DNA from 2 places in the Lysinibacillus sp. FSL L8-0312 genome. Region 2 is predicted to be linked to the other one. Evidence: riboswitches for the same ligand, from Rfam matches in the RefSeq annotation. Region 2 holds a riboswitch; the other holds the start of a gene.

Region 1 (12,592 bases), 4.4 Mb from region 2:
TAGCACGTACATTTTCTATATGTGGAACTGCAATATTAGTAATAGCACGAGCAACTCTTGTGCTCAATGCGGTTGAATAATTGTGTGGCTTCTGTTTATGTTTAAGCCAAATGGGTTCACTTTTTGTATAGTTGCCAAAATACCAACGACCGTCTAACGTAATAATCCCCAAGATAATTTCTGGATTGTCTAAATCTGGTTCTCCGTTAATCGACAATCCAATTTCTCTTTCAATTTTACGACGCTCTGCATGGTTTATCTTATTAGTAGTATTTATGACCATTTTATTTAAACTAATTACTTTGTAAGTGTTTTCTCCTACATTGAAATGCTTAAGACGATCCTTTAATACGTCTAAATCATTCTCTTCATATAATATCTCAAGTCTCTCTTCAATAAATGGGCTACGGCTTGGATCAATTTTAACATCGCTAATTAAATAGTTTGAGTCAGAATCTTTTCCAAAAAATGAGCGCATCTCCATTCTACATAAATCATATTCATCAATATGATGAATATAAGTGTAGATATACTTATCACGTATTTTTAAATCATTAGTCAATTTATTTTTCTTCCTTTAAATTCCAGATTTTATTTATGGGAAATGTAGTTATAAGTAGTGTTTTAATATAAAACAAAATTTAGTCATTTATTTTAATCTAAAGAATCATTCTACTAAACTTTAGCCTTATTTGCCATTTTATTTCTTTGAGAAATAATGTTTTTAGGCTGTATAAATGATTCATGCGGAATAATCTTATCTAAATTAAGATAGCGAAGAGAAAATAGCTGCACCAAATAGTACTTACAATCCTCTATCGTCTAAAGGTTTATTCAATCATAAAATTTCACAGGTAATGGTGGCCTTCATATAGTGTGTTTTTGCAGTATTGACAAATAAAAATCATCAAAAAACAACACACTATGAGCAATCTACGAATAAGATGTCTCTGTAGTATGAAGATAGAGGTAGGTGTTCATGGTTGAGAAAGAAGTGGCTGGCTCTATGCGGCATTATCTGTACGCTTGGGCTAGTAGGATGTCAGGACAAAGCGGCAAACGATAACAAGCTAGAACAAGAAATTCAACAACATGAAGAAGCTCAGCAGTCTGTTACGTATGAACAAGAGCACCCAATTGAGCCTATTGTAGAGCTTATTGATCCCGTAACACAGCAGATGGTTCAAACAATCTCTCCTAAGGAATTTGGCTTTGACACAGATCCGCAAGCTTATTACCAGCAGCTAGAACAATTAGCAAAGGAATTGGCGAGAGGAACAGACACAATGACTGGCTATGATCAACGAATGGTGCTCGATCGATTGGGAGAAGAAGGGCAAGTAATCAAAGGAAGACCGCAAACTATTTTAAAAGAAAGCGAATTAGTAGAGCGAATTCTAGAGGCTTCAACGACGGGTGGTCAAGTGGAAATGCCGCTCTATGTAACAGAAAGTGGCTATTATTTAGAGGATCTTCCTTTATTAGAGGAAATCGTTGTTGCATCCTATACGACATATTTCAATAGCACAGATAGTGGAAGAAATAAAAACATCGAGCTGTCGGCTAGGGCGATCAATAATGTCATTGTAGGTAGTGGGGATTATTTTTCTTTTAATACGATTGTGGGTCCGAGGGATGAAGCGAATGGCTATCAACCTGCACCGGAAATTATTAATAAGAAGGTAGTCATGGGGATTGGCGGTGGAATCTGTCAAACGTCTTCAACACTGTTTAATGCTGTCGATCAAATTTCAATTAACTATGTGGAGCGTCATCACCATTCCTTAGATGTGGGGTATGTACCTAAAGGAAGAGATGCTACTGTTTCCTACGGCAGTTTAGACTTTAGGTTCCAAAACACGAATGATGTACCATTTTTAATAAAGGCTACCTATGGCAATGATTTTCTAACAATTGAAATCAGAACGGCAGCGAAATATGTAGAAAAATTGACAAAGTCATAATGGCATGACAAGACACCACTGGACGTTGGTGTCTTTTTTTAAGTGACATGATATAGTTAAATTGAGATATTTTACAAAAGCTTTGGGAGAAGGGGGAAGACAATGCATCCAAAACTACAGGCAGCGATTGATTCGATTGATTTATACCAAGCAACTTATCCAGAGGATGCTTGTGTCATCGTGGCAGATAGAGAGAAAGTTCTTGCCTATAAACCGGGGAAACGTGTTGATTTAAAAGTAGGGGTTGGTGAACCAGTACATAAATATCGAGGGACTGCAACGGAAATAGCCTTAAGCTCAGGCCGCTTTGTGAAAGAAGAGCGCGGGGCGGAAGGGTTTGGCATGGCATACATTGCCTCTGCACAGCCTATTTTTGACGGAGGTCAGGTAATTGGTGTAGTAAGTGCCATTATTTCCAATGAAAAAATGGATAGTATGCGCTTGTTGGCAACTGAGCTTTCAAGTGCTGTTGAAGAAATGACGACTACCAATGAAGGATTAGCTACTTCCAGTATGGATGTGTCCAATCGTTTAGAGGAATTATCGAACTTCTCGGAATCGATGGCAAGTGATATTAAGCAGATTAATGACATTGTGAATTTAGTAAAGGATTTGGCTATGAAATCCAAAATTCTCGGCTTGAATGCATCCATTGAAGCAGCACGTTCAGGTGAGCATGGTCGTGGCTTTGCCGTGGTTGCTTCAGAAATACAAAAAATGTCCCAAAGCAGTACAGAAAGTGCTGATAGCATTACAGTGCAACTAGAAAATATTAAACAATCCATCGATCAAGTCAATGCGTCAGCAAATCAAATTTCTGCGTTTACACAGCAATTTGCTGCGAGTATGCATGAATTAACAGATGCCTATAAAGGGGTTAATAGCACGGCAGAAAAGCTCATGCAGATTAGTGAGATGAAAGGATAATAATATAAAAAAAGGATAATAGACAGGTAACATGCTATTATCCTTCCCCATAATTAAATAATCTCTAAAATTTCCTGTGGTGTAGCGACCTTATATTCAGGATTTTCGTTTTGCACGACCTCTATGGCATCATAGCCCCATTCTACCCATACAATCGGGACACCTGCTTTCTTACAAGCCACGATATCCCTTTGTTCATCCCCAATATATAACACGTCAGCTGAGTTGACATTTGAGTCCTTTAAAAACTTTTTCATCACTTTATCCTTGCCAAAAATTCGATTGGAGCAAAGAACATCTGCTACACAGTGAATACCGTTCATTTTAAGAAATGCTAAAATATTTTCCTTAGAATTAGAGGAAATAATAATGATTTTATAGCCTCTCTTATCAATTTCCATCAGGACTTCCTTCATTCCATCAAAAAGATGAACATCATTTAATGATTGACGATACAATTTATAAAATTGCGGTAAAATCATGGGCAATTTATACATTGGGAAATCAAATAATTTACTGCGTTCAGAAATCGATAATTTTTTCAGTGTATCAATTTCCTTTAATTCGATGCCTTTAAATTTATATTTTTGCGCTAATGTATTCCATGCTGATGCAAACACTGCGGTTGAATCTGCCAGTGTTCCATCAAAATCAAAGATAATATGCTTCATTGCCAATTTTCTCCTTTTCCATCTCGTTGTAATTGACGTTTTATCTTAATTCAGCAAGTGTTTTTTGTACCAAAAGTGAAGCAGTACTTTAGAGAAAGAAAAATATTTGTGTTGTTTTCTCCAATGGGTGTTCAAATGCCCGCTAAAAAAGCTGAACTCAGGCTAAGAATGCCACATCTTGTGCCATATCTGAGTAATCATCATCATGTTAACCCGAAGCCTCGGCGGAAGTCACTGATTTTGAAGTTGACCTGCACGATGCAAGTCAGTTAACTGTCACAGGACGTGATGGTCTGAGGTTAACATTCTACTCATCAGCTCGAAAAAACGGGGCGCAAAGTTGATCTGCGCGAAAATGCAGAATCAGCGGCAATTACGTCAAAGGCGTAATTGATGTTTAAAGATATGACATAGGATGGGCGACCTAGTGTAGTGCATCATGAAACAACAACTATTTTGAGCGTACGTAAACATCTTATGGTAAATATTATCAGAAAATACTGCGATTGCAACGGAAATGACATAACAAAAGGAGGTGCCTTAAAATTCCTTCGAGACACCTCCCTTCTATACTTAAATTATTGAGTTTTTTTCAAAAAGAAAGAGAGTATGACATTGATGATTGCCAGAGCAAAACTGATTGCAAAGACAAATGCAGAGCCTGAAGCCGCCGCCTCTTGAGCATTAGTTGTACTGTCAGTTAAGAATTGCTGTTGCTTAGCTGAGAACAACGAGACCATTACAGCAATGCCTATGGCACCTGATACTTGTTGAGAGGTTTGTGTAATCGCAATACCATCAGGAAAATATTGTCTTGGCAAAGCATTGAGCGTATTCGTTTGGACAGAGGCTAATACCATACCAACCCCAAGCATCATGATGATATGTGTTAACACTAATGCCCAAGTAGCTGTTTCGGTACCATTTAAAGCATAAAGTCCATAGCCAATCACAACAAGTATGGTTCCGGGGGTAATGATTGCACGTGGTCCGTATTTATCGAAGTATTTACCGATGGTTGGTGCTAATAGGCAGTTTAGTAGACTACCAGGGAGCATCATTAAACCTGTTACAAAGGCCGATACCAAAAGTGCCGTTTGCATATACATCGGGAGCACCACTAGCATAGACAGCATATTGAAGAAGGTAATCATATTCATCAGAAGACCCAATACGAACATTGGATACTGGAAAGCTCTCAAATTTAACATAGGATGGTCCATTTTTGATTGACGCAACACAAATAAACATAAGGCAATTACACCTAGTAAAATGGTGCTAAGTACGTTGATGCTTGTCCAACCCAATTCTCCACCGCTACTTACACCATAGACGATGCCACCAAAGCCAATCGTAGATAAGATAATAGACCATATATCTATAGCAAGCTGCTTTCTTTCATTCACATTGGGAATAAAGATAAAACCAAAAATGATCGAGAATAATAAGAAGGGGACAGTAACCCAAAATATCCAGTGCCAGGATAGCGTGTCTAAAATCATCCCTGCTAATGTCGGGCCGAAAGCGGGTCCTGCTAAAATGACGAGACCCATCATCCCCATAGCACTACCACGTTTATTAGCTGGAAAAATCGTGAAAATCACATTTTGCGTTAATGGTAATATAATCGCTAAACCTGCAGCTTGAATAACACGTGCTATAAGTAAGACAGCAAAGATTGGTGCAACAGCGGCAAGTATGGTACCAATTATGGAAAAGAGTAAAGAGATTATAAACATTTGGCGAGTGGTAAATTTTTGCATTAAAATGCCTGTAACAGGTACTAAAATGCCTAATGTGAGAAAATAGCCTGTTGCTAGCCATTGGATAGTTGTGGCATCCACGCTGAAAAGTTGGCTAAGTTCCCCTAGTGCAATATTTAATGCTGTCTCACTAAATAGCCCTACAAAGCCGGCTACTAAGAGAGCAGCCATAATTGGACCTGTTTTTATTTCCTTATTCACTGTAAAAACTCCTTCAAAAATGTTCAACTTTCATAGAATGTATAAAAACAGAATATTCGGAAAAATAAAGTTGCGATGCTTCTACTATTTCATGTTCTGCATTATAAAAAAGTCTATGAAGATATAATCGTGATGTCGATTATCAGCGATCATGATTCCTTTTAGCTAGTACACCTCCGCGATACTAATTGCTCTGTTTTTTACTATAGCAAAAAAAAATTCTCAAATGTAAGTACTAATTTGAGCAATTACTATACGATTTCATCATTTAGACACATTTTTTTGAGATAGCATTCATTTTTTGAAGGAGAGGAGGAGATTTGTCCAGACCTCTCACAAATGAGTGATAGGTCTGAACTCTTTTATGAGAGCTTTTCGGTTTTTTCACGTGTTCGAATTAAGTAATAGGCATTGACGGAGGAGGCGATCGGAATAATCAGTGCAATACCGATGCCAGCACAAAAAATAGTCGTCATTTCAGCACTAAAAACCTTGGAGTTGACGATTTCACCAATCGAATAGGAGAGATCTTTGAACCATATTAATAAGCTTAAATAGCCACCAAAGAAAGCGAAGAATAACGTATTCGTATCGGTTCCTAAAATATCTCTCCCGATATTTAAGCCGGATGTAAATAATTTCTTTCTACTAATCGAAGGGTTACGATAAAAAATCTCATGCATGGAAGTAACAATGGAAATAGCGACATCCATAATTGCTCCAATCGTACTCATAATAATGACGGAGGCACCAATCTGCACAAAATCAACACCAATATAAAGGGAAAAGATGCTTATTTCTTCTGTTGATTCTTCACCAAATCCTTGAATCATCAACTTTTTCGTTACAAATGTAATAAAAAGAAGTAAGACAACAATCGTCACCATAGTAGAGATAAATGCTGTAATGGTTTTACTGTTTGTTTTATTGATATAGAAAAGGCTAATACAACTAATAATTGTACAGGCAACGAACGTTAAGATGATGGGGCTATTTTTAGGGTTGGTCATTAAAAAGATCGTCACAAAGAGCACACCGAAATTTAGGAATAAAGAAAGAAACGAACGTACACCTTGCTTCCCGCCAATTGCGACCATCAATAGACATAAAATAAAAGCTAATAACACAATTACATTCATTCTTGAACCCTCTTTCGATTAATGAAAAATAGAGCAGTATACTGACTGATCGGAATCGTGAGGACAACCCCAATACCACCTGCTAAGGCGCGAGCTAATTCTAAAGAAAGATTCAAGGACAGCGTGAGTCCTAAAGTAGAAGAATTTTTCAAATAGAGAATAACCATCGGTATGGAGCCGCAAAGGTAGGCAAAGAACAAAATACTCGTAATGGTGCCCATAATATCTTTCCCGATTTCATGCCCTGAAGATTTAAGTGCCTTCACAGAAATAGTAGGGTCTTGTTCATATAAAGCAAAGATTGAAGAAGCCATCGTAATAGAGACATCCATGACAGCCCCAAGTGAGCCAATAAATAAGCCAGCCATAAAGACTGTACGATAGGGGCGTGTTAAAAATTGCATTTCTTCATAGCGAAGACCGTTTTCACCAGTTAACCACATCACGACAGAGCTAATGATGAGTGCCATAACGGTTCCTAAAAGTGTAGACACAATAGCTGCATACGTTTTCGTGTTCAAGCCGCTAATCAGTAACAACGAAATGATCGTAAATAGAAGAGCGCAAATACCACTGATGACTAACAAGCTCAGGTTACCATGTTTCACATATAAATCTAACGCGAATGATAAAATCAATGCATTAACAATTAAACTAATGATGGAAAACAAGCCTTGTCTTTTTCCTATAAGGAGTAAGACAAAAATAAAAATCCACGCAATCATGAGAAGGGTTTGATCTCGTTTTAAATCGAGAATGGTCCCAGTTAGCCCTGACTGTGATGCGTGATTATCTATGGAGACAAAGATTTCATTGCCCACACGGTATTCTTGATCGAAAGCTCCAGAGGCGGAATAGTCATTCGTCAAATGGATGGATTGCCCTTTATGTGGTCCATTTTGTATCACGGCTGTAATATGCTGTGTAAATAAATAATCATCATTATCATACATATCTGTCATTGGTTCTGATTCTGCTACATCAGCTTTTATCACCTCAGCAATCGGTCGATCATAAAATGATTCATTATGATGAACGAACACAATCGAAAGCACGCAGCAGAGCATTAATAAGGCATAGAAAATACCTTGCTTCAATGGGATGTTTTTAAAAAATAGCAAGTAAATGACCTCCAAAGTGCTGGACTGAATTGTCACTTGTAAAGGAACGTTTTAGTGAAAGGGAAGTTCCATGCACAGTTTAAATGTTATCAGTTTAATGATTTCGTTTACATTTATCAAGTCATTGTTATATTAAGCTGAAGACTCCCTTGCTGACGAGTGATTAAACACCTGATAACACCATCAAAAAACGCCGCCTCCTGTGGCAATAATATTGCATGTAGCCTCAATGCCTCAGGCGGACGTCACAAACGCGAAAAACCTGGATGCATTGTTGATCTGCTATAATTCTTTTTGAAAAATTTTTAAAAAGAAGGATGGATAATAGAATAAAATAGTGTTATCGTAAGATTAGCTAAATAAAAAATCCTTCAGGGTAGGGTGAAATTCCCGATCGGCGGTGATGAAGTAATTCAAAGTCCGTGAGCGCAAGCTGATTTGGTGCAAATCCAAAACCGACAGTTATAGTCTGGATGGGAGAAGGGTAAAAATGCGAGCTTTTTAAATTGATTGTAATTTAGAAGGTTTATTTTCCTATGCATTTATTACACTACTTCCCACAAGCTTGTTGGGAAGTTTTTTTATTTAGTGCCAATCGAATAGAAGATGTTCTTCGGGGTAGGGTGAAATTCCCAATCGGCGGTGATGAAGTAATTCAAAGTCCGTGAGCGCAAGCTGATTTGGTGCAAATCCAAAACCGACAGTTATAGTCTGGATGGGAGAAGAACAAATGAGATGACAGTCTATGGAAAAAATAGTTTTCAATTAGGCTTATTTGTTGATGTCTTATTACTCCCAAACCCCTTTGCTGAAAGGGGTTTTTGTTTTTTATCGATAGCTAGAGAAGGAGGAGACGGATAAAACTAGAGAAGTGACGGATAGACCTTCGAAACTGATGGATAAGACTTCAAAAGTGAAGGATAGAAACCTAAATCAATGAAAAGTAGGTGATGGAATGTTTACAGGGCTTGTAGAGGATATTGGCATTTTAAAAGCCATGCAAAGCGATAGGGACAGTATGAAAATAACAGTTCAATCAGCCAAAATAGCAGAAGATGTCAAGCTTGGAGATAGTATCGCGGTTAATGGTGTTTGTTTAACGGTGACATATTTTACGGAACAGATGCTTACGATGGATGTGATGCCTGAAACAGTCAACGCAACCAATTTACAGCAGCTCGTGGTAGGGGATTCCGTGAATTTAGAGCGTGCCATGCCTGCTAATGGGCGATTTGGCGGTCATTTTGTTGCTGGACATGTGGATGGGGTCGGTAAAATTTTGTGCAAACGTCCAGTAGCCAACGCAGTCTATATCGATATCGAATTGTCAGAGGAACTAACCAAATTTTGCATTCCAAAGGGTTCTATTACGATTGATGGCACAAGCTTAACCCTTTTCCATGTTGACACGAACAGTGTCACGATTTCACTAATTCCCCATACGTACAAAGAAACCGTATTAGGCATGAAGAAGGCTGGAGCGATTGTGAATATCGAAACAGATTTAGTTGGTAAATATATTGTACAGCACCTGAAAAAAGGGCAAGCAACACCAATCATTACGAGAGATTACTTAGCACAACATGGTTTTTAACAAACTGAACGAGGAGATGACAAAAGTGCTATATGCAATTGAAGAGGCCATTGAGGATTTAAAGCAAGGCAAAATGATTGTAGTGGTTGATGACGAGGATCGGGAAAATGAAGGAGATCTTCTGGCACTCGCTGAATTCATGACACCAGCAACTATAAACTTTATGGCAACCTATGGTAGAGGATTAATTTGTACACCGATTTCACAGCAGCTTGCACAACAGCTAGATTTACATCCGATGGTTCAGCACAATACGGATAATCACCAAACAGCGTTTACCGTAAGTATCGACCATGAGGATACAACGACAGGAATTAGTGCCTATGAACGAGCATTTACGATACAAAAAATGATTGAAAAGCAAGCAAAGCCGATTGAGTTTCGTCGACCTGGTCATGTTTTTCCGCTCATTGCCAAAGATAATGGTGTTTTAGAGCGAAGAGGGCATACGGAGGCGACTGTCGATTTGGCAAAGCTTTGTCATAGTGTGCCAGTGGGTGTTATTTGCGAGATCATGGGCGATGATGGTCATATGCTACGCTTTGAGGAATTGATAAAGTACGCAGCACAGCATGACTTGAAAATGATATCAATAGAGGCACTTGTAGCATACCGCAGTCAATTGCTGACAACTGAAAATAAAATTTCTATTTAAAAAGGAGAAAGAACAATGGGTCAAACATTTGAAGCACAATTAATTGGAACGGGTTTAAAAATTGCAGTTGTGGTAGGTCGATTTAATGAATTCATCACAAGCAAATTATTGGACGGTGCAATGGACGGCTTAACACGACATGGTGTTGATGAAGCGTCTATTGATGTTGCTTGGGTTCCAGGAGCTTTTGAAGTTCCTTTTATTGCGAAACAACTAGCAGAAACAAAGAACTATGATGCCATTATTGGTTTAGGTACGGTTATTCGCGGCTCCACAACACACTATGATTATGTTTGTAATGAGTCAGCAAAAGGTATTGCCAATGTATCGTTATCAACCAATGTACCTGTTATTTTCGGTATTGTGACGACGGAAAATATTGAGCAGGCGATTGAACGTGCTGGTACAAAATCTGGTAATAAAGGATACGATGCTGCCATGTCTGCCATTGAGATGGCTAATCTAAAGAAAATGATTGGATAATGACCAAATGTTTCTTTGAATATTTTGCACAGCCATGGGAAAAATATGCTTAAGTGTATTTATTGAAGGTAATCGTTTTTCATAAATGTACTAATCTGGAGATGGCTCAGTAGGAGATGAGAAGTATTTCATCAATGGAACAAATGATCAATTTGAAAATGTTGAAATCACTATTTCAACGCTCTGCTGATGTGATTTTTCAACAATATAAATTTCAGCAATATACAGTACATTTGATAACTTGTGATGCAATGATCAACGAACAAATACTTCAGACGGTAGTTGTTCAGCGAGTCCAATCCTTATTAAGTGATGTCGCTGATGACATGTTAGAGGAACAAATCGACCAGCATTTACACATTCCCTATTTACAAAAGGTTTTAACGCAAGAGGATGCCATAACAAGAGTCTATAAAGGGCATGTATTATTGTATTTTGAAGAAAATCAATTACTATTTTCTAGTGATATTTCTAAAAAACCGAATCGAGAGCCCGGAGAAACATCGCTAGAATTAGTGGTCAAAGGGCCAAGAGATGACTTTATAGAAGATGTTTTTATTAATATTGCTTTATTAAGAAAGCGTTTGCCCACTAATTCTTTTAGTGTAGAAACATTAGAAATTGGGAGACGTTCCAAAACCACTGTAGCGGTACTCTATATGGATGACATTGTGAATTTAAATATGCTAGAACAAATCCGTCTACAATTACAAAAGATTGATACGGATATTGTTGTCAATGGTGATTTATTGATGGAAGCAATTGAACAAACAGCCAAAGTACTGCCCAGGCATGATTATACCGGGAGACCGGATTTTGCTATGCAGGCATTAATTAGGGGAAGAATACTAATAATGATTGATGGTGTTTCCTACGCATTGATCACACCTACGAATATAATGTTGCTCTTTAAATCGGGTGAGGATAATGATTTTCCTGTCATTGTCAGTTCAATGGAAAGATTGCTTCGTATTGTTGGGATATTAATTAGTATGCTAACACCAGGCTTTTGGCTTGCGCTGACGACGTATCATCAAGAACAACTTCCTTTTCTTCTTCTAGCAACAGTTGTTGAGTCGAGAACGGGACTGCCATTCCCAACGATTCTTGAAATACTAATGATGCTATTTATGTTTGAATTGTTTCGTGAAGCCAACTTACGTCTTCCGAGTGCAATTAGTGGATCAATTAGTGTTGTGGGAGGTTTAATTATCGGAGATGCAGCGATAAAAGCTGGCGTTACGAGCCCTTCAATGATTGTTGTCATTGCAATTTCGAGTATTGCGGCTTTTACATTGGTTAACCAATCATTTGTAACAGCCATGAGTATTTTTCGACTAATCATTATTATAGCCTCTGCCTTTTTTGGATTATTTGGTTTTTTTATTGCAGTATTTTTCATCATCTTATACGCAGCGAATATGCGTGTGCTAGGTGTACCCTATTTAAATTTTAGTGCACATTTGAAGAAGGAAAATCTAAAAAAATCATTATTAAGACTTTCATCAAAGGGCTACAGTAGACGACCTTCCTTTTTAAAGCCACAGGATCGAACACGTACTTCGAATAAAAAATAAACAAATTTCAATGAAGATCAGGTATTGTAGTAGGTACCTGATCTTTTTGTGACTTTTGCTTTAGGAAGGTATTACATTAGCCTATAGGATAGGAAATGAGACATAAAATGTTATTAGTTACCTTTTTAGTTTACTTTCTTGTAAAGGATTATTAAACTATTGGTTACGGTGTGTAATTTTAGTAGAGTTCAAGTAAAATGGATTTTCTGTTTTCATTTCTGTAGGATAATCAAGAAATGTTCACTTTACAAACAAAAAATAGAGTTAATTATTATATAATGATATTCCAGAATATTTATAGGTGAGGAAGTCCCGTTTTATATGAAAAATCGAAAAATAAAACTAATATTAATTCTATCAACGCTTTTATTATGTTTGTTTACAAGTTTAAACATCATTACATCCTATGTGAAAATTAAAAAGACCGTTGAAGAGTCAATTGCCAATCAAAGCTTAGAGGCTGCCAATTCCATTGCTTCTTCTATTGATACAGCTGC
Region 2 (12,592 bases):
GGGCTGTTCCATCAGGTGGTAAAGAAGCAGCGGAAGATTTTAAGGCTTGCTGTATTCGAGAGGTTTATGAAGAAACGGGCTATATAGTGGCTATTCTAAAAGAAATTTATTGTAAGCAGAATGAAGCTGTGGAAGTTCATTACTTTGAAACAGTTATGATTGACGGACAAATGATGATTCATGATCCTGACGAATTAATTTATGACATTGCTTGGCAATCAAAAAATGAAGTGGCCCAATTGTCATTAACTTTTCCAGAAGATCGTGCCTTTCTTTTATCTTTATTTCAATAAAAAAGTCACGTCTTAATGACATGACTCATCTCAAGTACATATTGCTAATCGTTTTGTTGATAAATAATTAAAGCAGAATGGATGACTGTCTGTTCGCCAATATAGAGCGTATTGTATTTGATATCAAGTATTAAAAAGCTTCTTAAATCTACTAAAGCCCGGTTAATGTCATGTTCAAATTGCACAATATCATTGTTTTGAATGGTCACAACCTGGGTCGTTTGTGTCATTGCCCACACTCCTTTTCTCTAATAATAGATGAAAAGAAAGGAAATGTAAAAGTGTTGGAGCCAAAACAGCTCCAACGCTTTTTAGTACATCGTTAAATACTCCTCACGTTCCCAGTTGTGGACGCGTGTGCGATATTTATTCCACTCAATTTCTTTGGCGACTGTAAATTTATCATAAATATGATCGCCTAGTGCATTACGAACAATGGTATCCATCTCTAATTCAATCAACGCATATTCTAATGAGGAAGGTAAGCTATCAATTCCGTTCAACTCTCGCTCTCCTGCTGTCATTTTATAAATATTACGATCTACTGCTGCAGGTGGCGTTAAATCTTTCCGTATACCATCAAGTCCAGATGCTAAAATAACAGCCATTGCTAAATATGGATTTGCAGCTGGATCAACTGAACGCAATTCAATTCGAGTAGATAGTCCACGAGCTGCTGGAATACGAATTAGTGGTGAACGGTTTTGAGCAGACCACGCGACATAACAAGGAGCCTCATAGCCAGGCACTAGCCGTTTATAGGAATTAACAAGTGGATTCGTAATAGCGGTAAAGCCGTGTACATGCTTTATAATCCCTGCCATAAAACTACGTGCCGTTGCACTTAATTGTAAGTCTGCATGTTCATCATAGAAGGCATTTTTATCACCCTCGAATAATGATAGATTAAAATGCATTCCTGAGCCGTTTACACCGAATAATGGCTTCGGCATAAATGTTGCATGGAGACCATGCTGTGCAGCAATGGTTTTTACGACTAACTTAAACGTTTGTATGTTATCACATGCCTCAATGGCACTAGCATACTTAAAATCAATTTCATGCTGACCAGGTGCGACTTCATGATGGGAGGCTTCAATTTCAAAGCCCATTCCCTCTAACTCTAAAACGATATCACGACGACAATTCTCTCCCAAATCTGTCGGTGCTAAATCGAAGTAGCCTCCACTATCATTTAACTCTAGTGTTGGATGCCCCTTATCATCCAGTTTGAATAAGAAGAACTCTGGCTCTGGCCCTAAATTAAAGGAAGTAAAGCCTAACTCCTCCATTTCCTTTAAAACGCGTTTCAAATTGGAGCGTGGATCTCCTTCAAACGGCGTTCCATCTGGTCTGGCAATATCACAAATGAAACGAGCCACCTTGCCTTTCTCAGCAGTCCAAGGAAAAATCACGAATGTATCAAAGTCAGGCTTTAAATACATATCAGATTCCTCTATACGCACAAAACCTTCAATGGATGAACCATCAAACATGACTTTATTATCTAATGCTTTTTCTAACTGACTGACAGGGACTTCCACATTTTTGATTGTTCCTAATATATCTGTAAATTGTAGGCGAATAAATTTCACATTTTCTTCCTTTACTCGGCGTATAATATCTTCTTTTGTGTAATGTTTCACTCTTCACCACTCCAATGTAAATTTAGTTAACATATGTTTTTATAACTGTTCTTAAAATACATGAAAATTGAAATTCACGCAATAGATATGTTAGGTTTTATAACATAGTTTTTTTAGAATATATTTATCTTGATTTTCGATGCATAAAAAAAGTGTATCCATTTCCACAATGGATACACTTTTTTTATTTTAATATTGTAATAGCATATTAATGAACACAACTAGAATAACGATCGGTACAACGACTAACATTAACATACGATATGTTGCATAATAGCCCTGCCCTAAGTGACTACCCATTAACAGTTCTTTCCTTACAAATTCCTTATCCACTATGTGGGCAATAAAAATCGCAATGAATAAATTTCCTAATGGCAGCATTATATTCGACACTAAAAAATCAGTGGCATCAAAAATACTTTTCTCAAAAATGGTTACATCCGATAAAACACTAGAAGAAAGTGCCGCTGGAATAGCCGCAATCAATACGACTACACCAAGTAAAAGCGTCCACATCGGACGAGATTTCTGACTATGTTCCATAAATGCCGCTACGATAATCTCATATAAACTAAATGATGACGTTAATGTAGCAAATAAAAATAGCAATAAAAACATCGCTAAAAATAATTCTCCAAACGGCATTTGACTAAAAGCTGTCGGCAGCACCATGAACAACAAGCCCGGTCCCGCGGCTGGCTCTAAATCAAAGGCAAACACAACAGGGAAGATTGCTAAACCCGCTAAAAATGATACAAGCACGGTTAAGAGCACAACAGAACCTGCTGAATTTGGAAGGCTGACATCTTTTTTTAGATAGGAACTATATGTAACAAGACAAGAAAATCCTACAGCTAATCCAAAGAATGATTGCCCTAACGCTTCTAATAATGCCCTACCAGTAATATTTGAGAAATCAGGCCATAAGAAGAATTTCACTCCCTCCATTGCGCCATCTAATGTAACAGCACGCACAACCAGAACAATGAACATCACAAAGAGTAACGGCATCATCCATTTATTCGCCTTTTCAATACCATTTTGTACACCTAATGAAATAACGAGTACGTTAGCTAATGTAAACAAAGCTAAACCTACTAGCGTAATCCAAGGTGTACCTATAATTTTTCCAAATAGTGCAGCTGGATCAATCGCAGGATCTATCACAGCACCAGCGACGCCTAGCCCGCTGTAAATAAAAATCCAACCTCCAACAACACTATAAAATGTTAATAATAAAAAACAACCTAGCACACCCATTCGGCCAATCCAAGCCCATCCTGGTTTTGTCGGAGCAACCTTTTTATACGCGGTTACCGCCTCCGATTGTGTACCACGCCCTAAAACATACTCGGACAATAGCATTGGCAACCCTATTAATAACGTAAATAACACAAAGATTAGGAAGAATGCACCTCCACCACTTTGCCCCGTTACATACGGTAGCTTCCAAATTGCTCCTAGTCCAATCGCAGCACCCGCTGATGCTAAAATAAATCCTAATTTACTAGACCACTGTCCCTTTTTTTCACTCATCTCTTCAAACTCCTCAAACTTTCTAAACTCCCCTCTATTCTACATGAAAATGTGTTCTTCGACTAGATTATAATAATAAAGCACTAGAGCACGAGCATTTTCTACTACTTTTTTCTAATTTTATTCGTCCCATCACTTCTTCCTACAAAAAAACCTCGAGCTAACTACTCGAGGTTTATGGTCCATTATTTTGCTATATACATAGAGCGCTGGCGGTCGATCCATTTGCGCATTGTAGTAAATAAAAACGCCATAATAGCTGTTAATAAAATACCTTTTACAATATTAAATGGTAAAATTCCAGCGACGATCATTTTATAAAGGGAGTCACCTACAACAGGTTCCATACCAAGGAAATATGTGTACATCGGTAAAAATATAACATAGTTCAAAACGCTCATTCCTACTGCCATCACGACTGTTCCTGTCGCTAAACCTCCAACAAGACCAGCAGTCGTTTTAAAACGATTAAAAATAAAGCTAACTGGCAAAATAAATAAAATGCCTGTTGTAAAGTTGGCAATATGCCCTACTGGCACACCTGTTGGCGTACCCGAGAAAATCCAATCCAACACATTTTTAAATAATTCTACTAAAATACCAGCTACAGGTCCCATTGTGATGGCCGCTATTAATGCAGGCATATCACTAAAGTCCACTTCCAAAAATGCTGGGAACGGCGGTATTGGGAAATTAAAAAGCATTAATAAAAACGAAATACTGCTCAGCATACCAATCGTAATAAACGATTGAAGTTTAACATTTTTCTTCATAGAAAACTCTCTCCTCTTTGCTGATTCAATCTCGCAAGAAGAAAGGTGACGATCTTTCAATTGTTAGCATGAAAAAACCCTTATGCATTAAAAAGCACAAGGGAGAAAGGCATGACGAATAAGCGTCAATCTAAACTATTTTTTGAGCACTATTTTAAAAGCCATACAAAAAAAGCGCTCGGTCATAGTTCATTTCATAACAATGAATGACGATCGTACCTCCATCTTCTCCCATCCAGACTGTAACTGTCGGCCTTGGAATTTCACCAAGTCAGCCATGCAAATAAATTTGCACAGGTCGCGGGCTAAAGAGTTTTGCCTAAACCATTCGAGTTAATGAATAAACATTAACGGTTTAGCACTCTATTACCGCCGGTCGGGATTTTCACCCTGCCCCGAAGATGAATCACTATTATTTTATACTACAGTTTTACTATAAAGAATTATCAACAAAAAGTAAATAGTTCTGCTCAAAAAACCTATTAGACTTGTATGCATTGTAAAAAAAAATGGAGCATCCTCACCGAACAGGAATGCTCCATTTCTTATTGTTATTTTCTTTGACTAAGGCATATATTGCTTATTTGGCCCTACAGGCTTTGGTAAAAACATTTTTAAATCAAAGCCCTCCCAGCTTTCTTGGACAACATTATTTAGGCGTAATTGTTGGTCAAAGCTAGCAGCCGTTAACATCATGGCCTCAATCAGTTGTGTGGCACGAATCGGTTCCATTGATGTTAAATCAAGCGGGAGATCAAATGTAACGACTACGCCCTCTGCTTCCTCTGTGACCGTATATGATACGTTTTCAGGAACAACCGACACATAGACATCATCATTTTTATTTTTCATCAGTGTGAGCGCCTCTGTGACATTTGCAAATGTTTGACGGAAATCTGGTGATAAATATTCTGCACCTGTACCATCTTGATATATATAATAATTATAATGCTTGGCGTTCGTTAATGACATAGGTGGACTTGGCTCACCTTCTTGAGAAAACTCATAAGGTGTTCCATCTTCATTTTGAATCTCAACTTCTGTATATTCAGAATCAGAGAATGTATCCTCCAAAGTTCCTTTGTACTCATTGACAGTAGCAGAAGCAACATCATAGCTATTGTCCTTTGGCAACACATGGACAAGCTTATCGTCCTTCTCCTTCAGCTCACCTTTGTAAGGATGGTAATCAGTAAATCCTTTAGCTTTCTCATCTATTTGAGGCGCGTATTTTTCATACATCTGTAAAGTAGAAGGTTTTTCTGTTCCAAAATCCGTTGCTACTCGCTCATTTGGTATCACATACGTCATTGGTACACTTTCCGCATCTCGCCCTGCTAAGCCAATACGGAAAACGACAGCATCTTTCACATCTTCCTCATAGACAGATGACCGTAAAGATAACATGCGCTCATGCTCTGCTACGATAGGAGATTGGAGTGCTTCGTCTTGCGTAGCAGCCTCCTTTGGAGAAAGATCTTCCTGTAAAGTAGAATAGGTAGCCGTATCGGCAGTACTAGCTTGATCTTTATGTCCAACATCATTATTCATGACCATTGAGCCTACAAGTATCGTTAACGCAAAAACTGCTGCAATGCTCATAAAAATTGGCATTTTACGAAGCTTAGATCGTGTTGTTCGTTCTTCTCGGATGGAGGAATTGCTTTGCTTTTGTTCATCCTCTTTTGGTTGTTGTATCGCTTCTTGAAGGTAACTGTTATCCTGCAAGCGAGCATCTGCCATTAACCGATTTAATATGTCCTCTTTTGAACGGTGGTCAGAAAGCTTAGGGGCATTGTTCAATACATGTTCAAGCTGCTCATCATCAAATGGCTTATGCGTCATTGCCGTTTCGCCTCCTGTTCTCTAATCGGCTGTAGCTGTTGCCTTAAAAATTTTATGGCTCGATGCTGGGTCGTTTTTACCTTAGCTTCTGTCCAATCTAATATTTGAGCAGTTTCTGCAATCGATAAATCCTGAAAATAGCGCATAATAATGACCATTTTTTGGTCGCCTGTACAGTTTTCCAGTGCTGACGCTACTTGCATAAATTCATCACTGGCCTGTAGCATATCTTCCGGTGATGGTGTGGTTGAATGGAGCTGTTCCGTTTCCCAGTCAAAGAAATCAAGTGAATGCTTCTGGCGTACAGCCTGCTTTCTAAAATGATCAATCGCTACATTTTTGGCAATAGCAAAAAGCCATGTTTTCTCACTACTATTACCTGCAAATTGATCATATGAGCGCAATACTCGTACGTAAACTTCATGTGCTAAATCTTCAGCCAATGTACGGTTTTTTACTAAATATATTAAAAACTGGAACACGTCTTGGTGATATGCATCGTATAGTCGATGGAACACGGAGTCATTCAAAGCACTCCACCCCCGTTCTATAATATTTGTCGTCTTACATTCGTGAAAGTTACAGCCAATTAATAGCAATACATGTTATTAATCGAACGGTAAATAAAACGTGAAGGTCGTACCTTCTTTCAGCACACTGTCTACCATAATATTACCTGAGTGTGCCTTCACAATATTTCTCGCAATGGCTAAGCCGAGACCCGTACCACCTTTTGAACGGGTACGTGCCTTATCTGCTTTATAAAAACGTTCAAAGACATAAGGTAAGTCGTCATGAGGAATGCCGTGCCCTGTATCTTGAACAGATATTTTAGCGAATGTTGGTTCCTGCTCAACTTTTACAGTGACTGCTCCTTCATCCGTATGTCTAAGTGCATTATCTACTAGATTTGTGAGCACTTGTTCAATACGATCCTCATCGATATTAATCATGGCATCGTCATTAAATTCACTTTCAAACAATAGACGAACGTGTTTTTCCTTTGCAACCTGTGCAAATTTTTGAGTAATACGTTCAAATGTAGAATTAATCGGTAATTCATCTTTATACAGCGTCATATGTCCCGATTCCATGCGTGCTAAATCTAATAAATCTGTTACAAGACGCCCCATCCGCTTCGATTCATCATAAATGATTTTAGTAATCTCATTACGTTCTTCCTGATCCCGAATAAAATCATCATCCATTAATGCTTCAGAATATCCTTGCAGCATGGCAATTGGTGTCCGTAGCTCATGAGAGACATTGGCGATAAAATCGGATCGTAGTTTTTCTAAGCGATGTTGCTCAGTCATATCACGAATAACAGCCACAGCACCACGTATCATGTCACCACTATAAAGAGGGCTAATAGTAAATGTATAGTAGTTACCATCCATTTCAATTTCCTCTTCTAGTTTATCCTCAAACATTAGCACATGATCAAGCATATGATACAGCTCTGGAGGAATAGGTTTAGCACTTTGTGAGCCTTTATTGACGAACCATTTTTGCATAAGTCGTTCAGCTGGTGGATTACTTAATAATATTGTAAGGTCACGGTTAAATGTAATAACTGCATCTGTCATAGATGTCAAAATATTTGAAAGTTGTTCATTTTCTTGATTGATGACCTCTAAGTTATGCTTTAATTGACGGCCCATTTGATTGAAGGCAACAGCAAGTTGACCAATTTCATCATTTTGAGTTGTTGGCATTTTCGCTTCAAAATTACCCTTCGCAATTTCAAAAGCCAACTCTCGCATTTTTCTAAGTGGTGACGTAATACGTGAGGAAAGGAAAAACGCGAAGAATGTCGTCAGCACAAATGCAATGAAAGCCGCCAAAAAAACAATTTTCGTTGTTTCCTTAGACGTTTTATGTAGTGCATCTGGGCTTTGATAGATGAAGACAGCTCCGTGTACTGCATTTTCAACATTTAATGGGAAACCTAGCACGACATAAGATTCCATTTTTTCTTGATCTGTCGAAGAAGGCATCATCATTTCTTTCGTAATAGGTTCATCTGATTGAAATACTTCTCGAAACGATTTATTGGCTAAAATGGTCTCTTGTATTTCTTTTTTGTTGACACCCTCCTGCATGGCAAAGGATACTTCAACATGATTGATTGCAATTAATGCATTGGTTCCTGTAGGTAAGATATCTTTTAATAATTCCGAAGTAGATTCCGCTGTTTCATTGTCATCCACTATACTTGCTACTGTTGCAGCTGTTTGCCGTAAAGATATTTCGGCTTGCTGCATATGATAGTTTTGAAGAAATTCAAGCATCAATACCGTGAAAACAAATAATACAAATGAAACGAGAAGCAATATGGTTACCCATAGCTTCCCGACAACACTATTCCATATTCTATTCATTGACAACCTCAAATTTGTATCCAACGCCCCAAACCGTCACAATCATTTTAGCAGCGTTTTCAGAAACTCGGTTGAGCTTTTCACGTAAACGTTTTACGTGTGTGTCAACTGTACGTAAATCACCAAAGAAGTCATAATGCCAAACCTCTTTTAGTAATTGTTCACGGTCAAATACTTTGTCTGGCGATTTTGCTAAGAAGTATAGTAATTCATACTCTTTCGGTGTTAAATTAACCTCAATGCCCTCTGCCGTTACACGGTGTGCATCATGATCGATCATTAAATGCTGGAACACTACTAAATCTTTTGAAGAAGAGGCATTTGTCGTTGGTGAGAAAGCCTGTGAACGACGTAAAATAGCTTTCACACGTAACACAACCTCACGAGGACTAAATGGCTTTACAATATAGTCATCTGCGCCAAGCTCAAAGCCTTGTACACGATTCGCTTCCTCGCCCTTTGCAGTTAATAAAATAATCGGCGTTGCTGCGCGTTCTCGAATTTCCGCACACACTTCTAGCCCGTCTTTTTCAGGCATCATAATATCAAGTAAAATACAGTGATACTCTTTTTCTAAAGATTTTTCGATCGCTTGTTCACCATTTTCTGCCTCGTCAACAAGGTATCCTTCTCGCTCTAGGTACATTTTTAATAATCGGCGAATACGATCCTCATCGTCTACTACTAATACTGAAATATTTTCTGACACTTTCACGATCCCTCTCTTCCAATCTTTCTCTAACTTCTATTGTACATGGTGTGACACATATTGAAAAGAAAAGAAAGCCTCTTCGCCACAGCGAAAAGGCTTGTTATTTTACAAGTTATGCGTAAGAGTGTAAACCTGCAAGAATTAAGTTAACAGCAATTAGGTTAAATAAAATAATTCCGAAACCAATTAATGCCAACCAAGCAGATTTTCGACCTTCCCAGCCTTTTGATAGACGTAAATGTAGGAATGCTGCGTAGAATAACCATGTAATAAGAGCCCATACTTCTTTTGGATCCCAACCCCAGAAACGACTCCAAGCAATTTGTGCCCAAATCATCGCAAAAATTAAAGCACCTAGGGTAAATACAGGGAATCCTATCAGCACCGAACGATAACCAACTTCATCTAATAATTGCAAATTAACGCGTTTAACAAGTGGTTGGAAAATGGCACTAATTCGACGACGAGCAATTAAACGAATTAATAAATACAAGATTGACCCTACCAATAATGACCAAAAAACAGTTGTTAATTTTTTGGCATTAATTAATGCAGGCATTTCTACTAGCGGTGACATGCCATGTTCTTCAACTGCTTCATACTCATTCATACCGAAAATTGGCGGTAAATTGTAAATAATTTTACGAGTAGTTCCTTCTTTATCCACATAATTATAGCTAGACTCATAATCCATAGCACCGAATGTAGATGTCACTGCGACAAAACCAACCACTACTACAAGACAGTACATCACGGCTTCTAACCAAAAACGTTGTTTAGAAGGCTTTGTTAAATCGACTACTTTTAATAAATAAATGAGCCCTGCTACAGCACTAATGGCTAAAATAGATTGCCCTAATGCTGCTGTGATAACGTGTATCGTTAGCCAATGACTTTGTAACGATGGTACTAACGGACTTACTTCTTTCGGGAACATTGCTGCATAGGAGATGATTAATAATGCAACAGGCAATGCAACTAGCCCAAGTGCAGTCAAACGATAAATAAAATAAATTAAAATAAACGCGCCAACAATGAACATACCAAAGGCAGTCGTAAATTCAAACATATTACTTACTGGTGCATGTCCTGTATAGATCCAACGCGTAATAAAATAGCCTAGCTGTGATAAGAAACCAATAATGGTTACCACAATGGCAAGCTTGCCCCATTTGCCAGTATTTTTACCAGTAGCATTTGCTTGCTTAATTGAACCACCAAATAATAATGTCGCAACTAGATAAGCAATAAAAGCTACAAATAATAGGTTTCCACTTATGTCAATCAAACTCATAAGGTGTTGTCACCTTCCTTTTCTTTAATGCCACCATTCGTGGACTCTTCGCCAGCCTCATCTTTCTCTAACTGATCTTGATACGGAGGCAATGCAGCAAATGTTGTAACAGCATCTAAATCCTTTTTCATGCTGAACATATTTTTGTTAACATGGGCAGCCATTAACACACGGCCATCTGGTTCCACTTGAATCCATAAACGTCTGTGATTCCAGTAAGAACCAATAACAACACCAATCATAAAGATGACGCCCCCAACAAATAAGATAGGAATTGTACGATCTTTACGTACTGTAATACCTGACATATCACGCATTTCTGCTGCTGCAAATTTCATTCTGTATTTATTTTCACCAAGTGGCTCTAAAGGAGGTTGCATAATTTCAACAAAGCTCACTTCGCCTTCAGGTGTTTCTGGTGTTGTCATTTTAAATAAGAATGCTGGGTTATTTGGAATGGATGTTTTTGTTTGTGGCTCACCATTTTCAAATCCATCAAAATCTGGTGTATAAACAAGAATTTGAACGGAAGAACCATTACCTAAATCATATTCCTTTTTTGGATTTGTTAAATCAATTTCCACCTTACCAAGTGATTGTTCAGTCGTTTTATTGATTAATTCGAAATTCATTTGCTTTAATTCATTTAAACGATAATCCATTTGGTAAAGCGCAAAGCCATCTTCCTTTAAAGGATGGTTTACACGAATGGAATAGTCTTTTACTTTTTCTAGATTATCTGTGTCACCTGGCAAAGCATCTTTAGGCTGCTTATATAGTGTAATATCTGTTTGGAAATTTTTCGCAACAACATTTACACCCTGCTTTACTTGCTCACCCTGTGGTTCATTATCATGTGTCTCTAAAACAAAATCATTGTTTTCAATGAAATAACCGTCCATGCCAGTAATCGCACGTGTCTCGCCCTCACGTACCCAGATTGATTCATCAACATAGAAACCTGGCACCAGACGTAGCATGACCCCACCTAAAAAGATAATGAGACCGACATGGTTTATGTACGGACCGTAACGAGAAAAGCGTCCTTTTTCAGCTAAGAGAGCGCTACCATCTCGACGAACAGAATATCTCATCTCAGACATTTTTTGTGCCACTTTATCAAGCGTTTCCTCTGCGCCTGCTGTCACTTGTCCTTCTGCAACAATGCGCTGACGCTTCATAAAGCTTTCATGTCTTTTCACACGTTGATTCTTCAATGATTTATAAAGTGGTATTCCCCGGTCAAGACTTGCCACAATAATGGATACAGCAAGCATACCAACTAAAATTTGGAACCACCACGAGCTATATAAATCTGAAAGGCCTAACGTATAATAAATTTTACCGAATGTACCATAAACGTCTGCGTAATAAGCTCCCTTCTCCAAATCAGAAGCTTTCACGTAAAACTCTTGTGGTAGTAATGTTCCGATTGAAGCAGCAATTAATGTGATAATAATTAAGGATATACCGACTTTAACACTTGAGAAGAAATTCCATATTTTATCAATAAATGACTTGTTATATGTTTTAGAGCGAATGGCCATACCATCGTAGCGCATATCAACTACTTTATTTTGCTGTTCTTCTTCGGTTAAAGGACGACCACATTTCTCACAAAGCTTCGTGCCGTATGGGTTACTATGACCGCAAGCACAAATGATTTTTTCCATCGTCATATACTCCTTATTCCGGCTTCACTAATTCCATGTACGAAGCGATATTTTCCTCCGTCATTTCACCTGTAATAATCTTAGTCACTTTGCCTTCAGGATCAATTAATACTGTAGCAGGTAATTGACCTACATTATAAGCAGTCATAACACTTTTCGTTTTGTCGATCACTACTGGGAATGATAAACCATACCGATCAACAAAATTCTGCACTTCAAAATCAGTTTGAGCGATATTGACCGCTAAAGTTTGTACACCTTGATCTTTAAATTCTTGATACTGATTGTCCATCGCAGGCATTTCCTTCTCACAAGGCTTACACCAAGTTCCCCAGAAGTTTAAAAATACCCCTTGTCCTTTATAATCCGACAATTTATGTTTTTCACCGTTTAAATCTACTAACGTGAAGTCAGGTGCTTCAGAGCCTACTGCCAC

What was found. A riboswitch is a leader RNA that binds a small molecule or an ion and turns the genes downstream of it on or off. The one in region 2 is predicted to bind FMN.
Positions count from the first base shown of each region.
Region 1: it holds a riboswitch for FMN, as region 2 does, so the genes downstream of both, ribE (riboflavin synthase) here and MHI22_RS22495 (ECF transporter S component) in region 2, are expected to answer to the same signal.

Region 1 is NZ_JBBOOV010000001.1:103,575-116,166, forward strand. Features, by position in the region: gene MHI22_RS00545 (TRM11 family SAM-dependent methyltransferase) at 1-562, opposite strand, end outside; gene MHI22_RS00550 (VanW family protein) at 984-1,964, shown strand; gene MHI22_RS00555 (methyl-accepting chemotaxis protein) at 2,067-2,891, shown strand; gene MHI22_RS00560 (HAD-IA family hydrolase) at 2,945-3,562, opposite strand; gene MHI22_RS00565 (DHA2 family efflux MFS transporter permease subunit) at 4,141-5,526, opposite strand; gene MHI22_RS00570 (YibE/F family protein) at 5,889-6,665, opposite strand; gene MHI22_RS00575 (YibE/F family protein) at 6,662-7,732, opposite strand; FMN riboswitch at 8,150-8,275, shown strand; FMN riboswitch at 8,392-8,517, shown strand; gene ribE (riboflavin synthase) at 8,742-9,380, shown strand; partial or broken gene ribB (3,4-dihydroxy-2-butanone-4-phosphate synthase) at 9,406-10,032, shown strand; gene ribH (6,7-dimethyl-8-ribityllumazine synthase) at 10,051-10,518, shown strand; gene MHI22_RS00595 (spore germination protein) at 10,653-12,095, shown strand; gene MHI22_RS00600 (ATP-binding protein) at 12,417-12,592, shown strand, end outside.
Region 2 is NZ_JBBOOV010000001.1:4,507,905-4,520,496, reverse strand. Features, by position in the region: gene MHI22_RS22515 (NUDIX hydrolase) at 1-293, shown strand, start outside; gene MHI22_RS22510 (sporulation protein Cse60) at 338-523, opposite strand; gene glnA (type I glutamate--ammonia ligase) at 605-1,939, opposite strand; gene MHI22_RS22500 (sodium-dependent transporter) at 2,129-3,475, opposite strand; gene MHI22_RS22495 (ECF transporter S component) at 3,661-4,248, opposite strand; FMN riboswitch at 4,468-4,655, opposite strand; gene MHI22_RS22490 (RNA polymerase subunit sigma) at 4,813-6,093, opposite strand; gene sigX (RNA polymerase sigma factor SigX) at 6,090-6,623, opposite strand; gene MHI22_RS22480 (ATP-binding protein) at 6,702-8,477, opposite strand; gene MHI22_RS22475 (response regulator transcription factor) at 8,470-9,186, opposite strand; gene ccsB (c-type cytochrome biogenesis protein CcsB) at 9,302-10,483, opposite strand; gene resB (cytochrome c biogenesis protein ResB) at 10,480-12,156, opposite strand; gene resA (thiol-disulfide oxidoreductase ResA) at 12,170-12,592, opposite strand, start outside.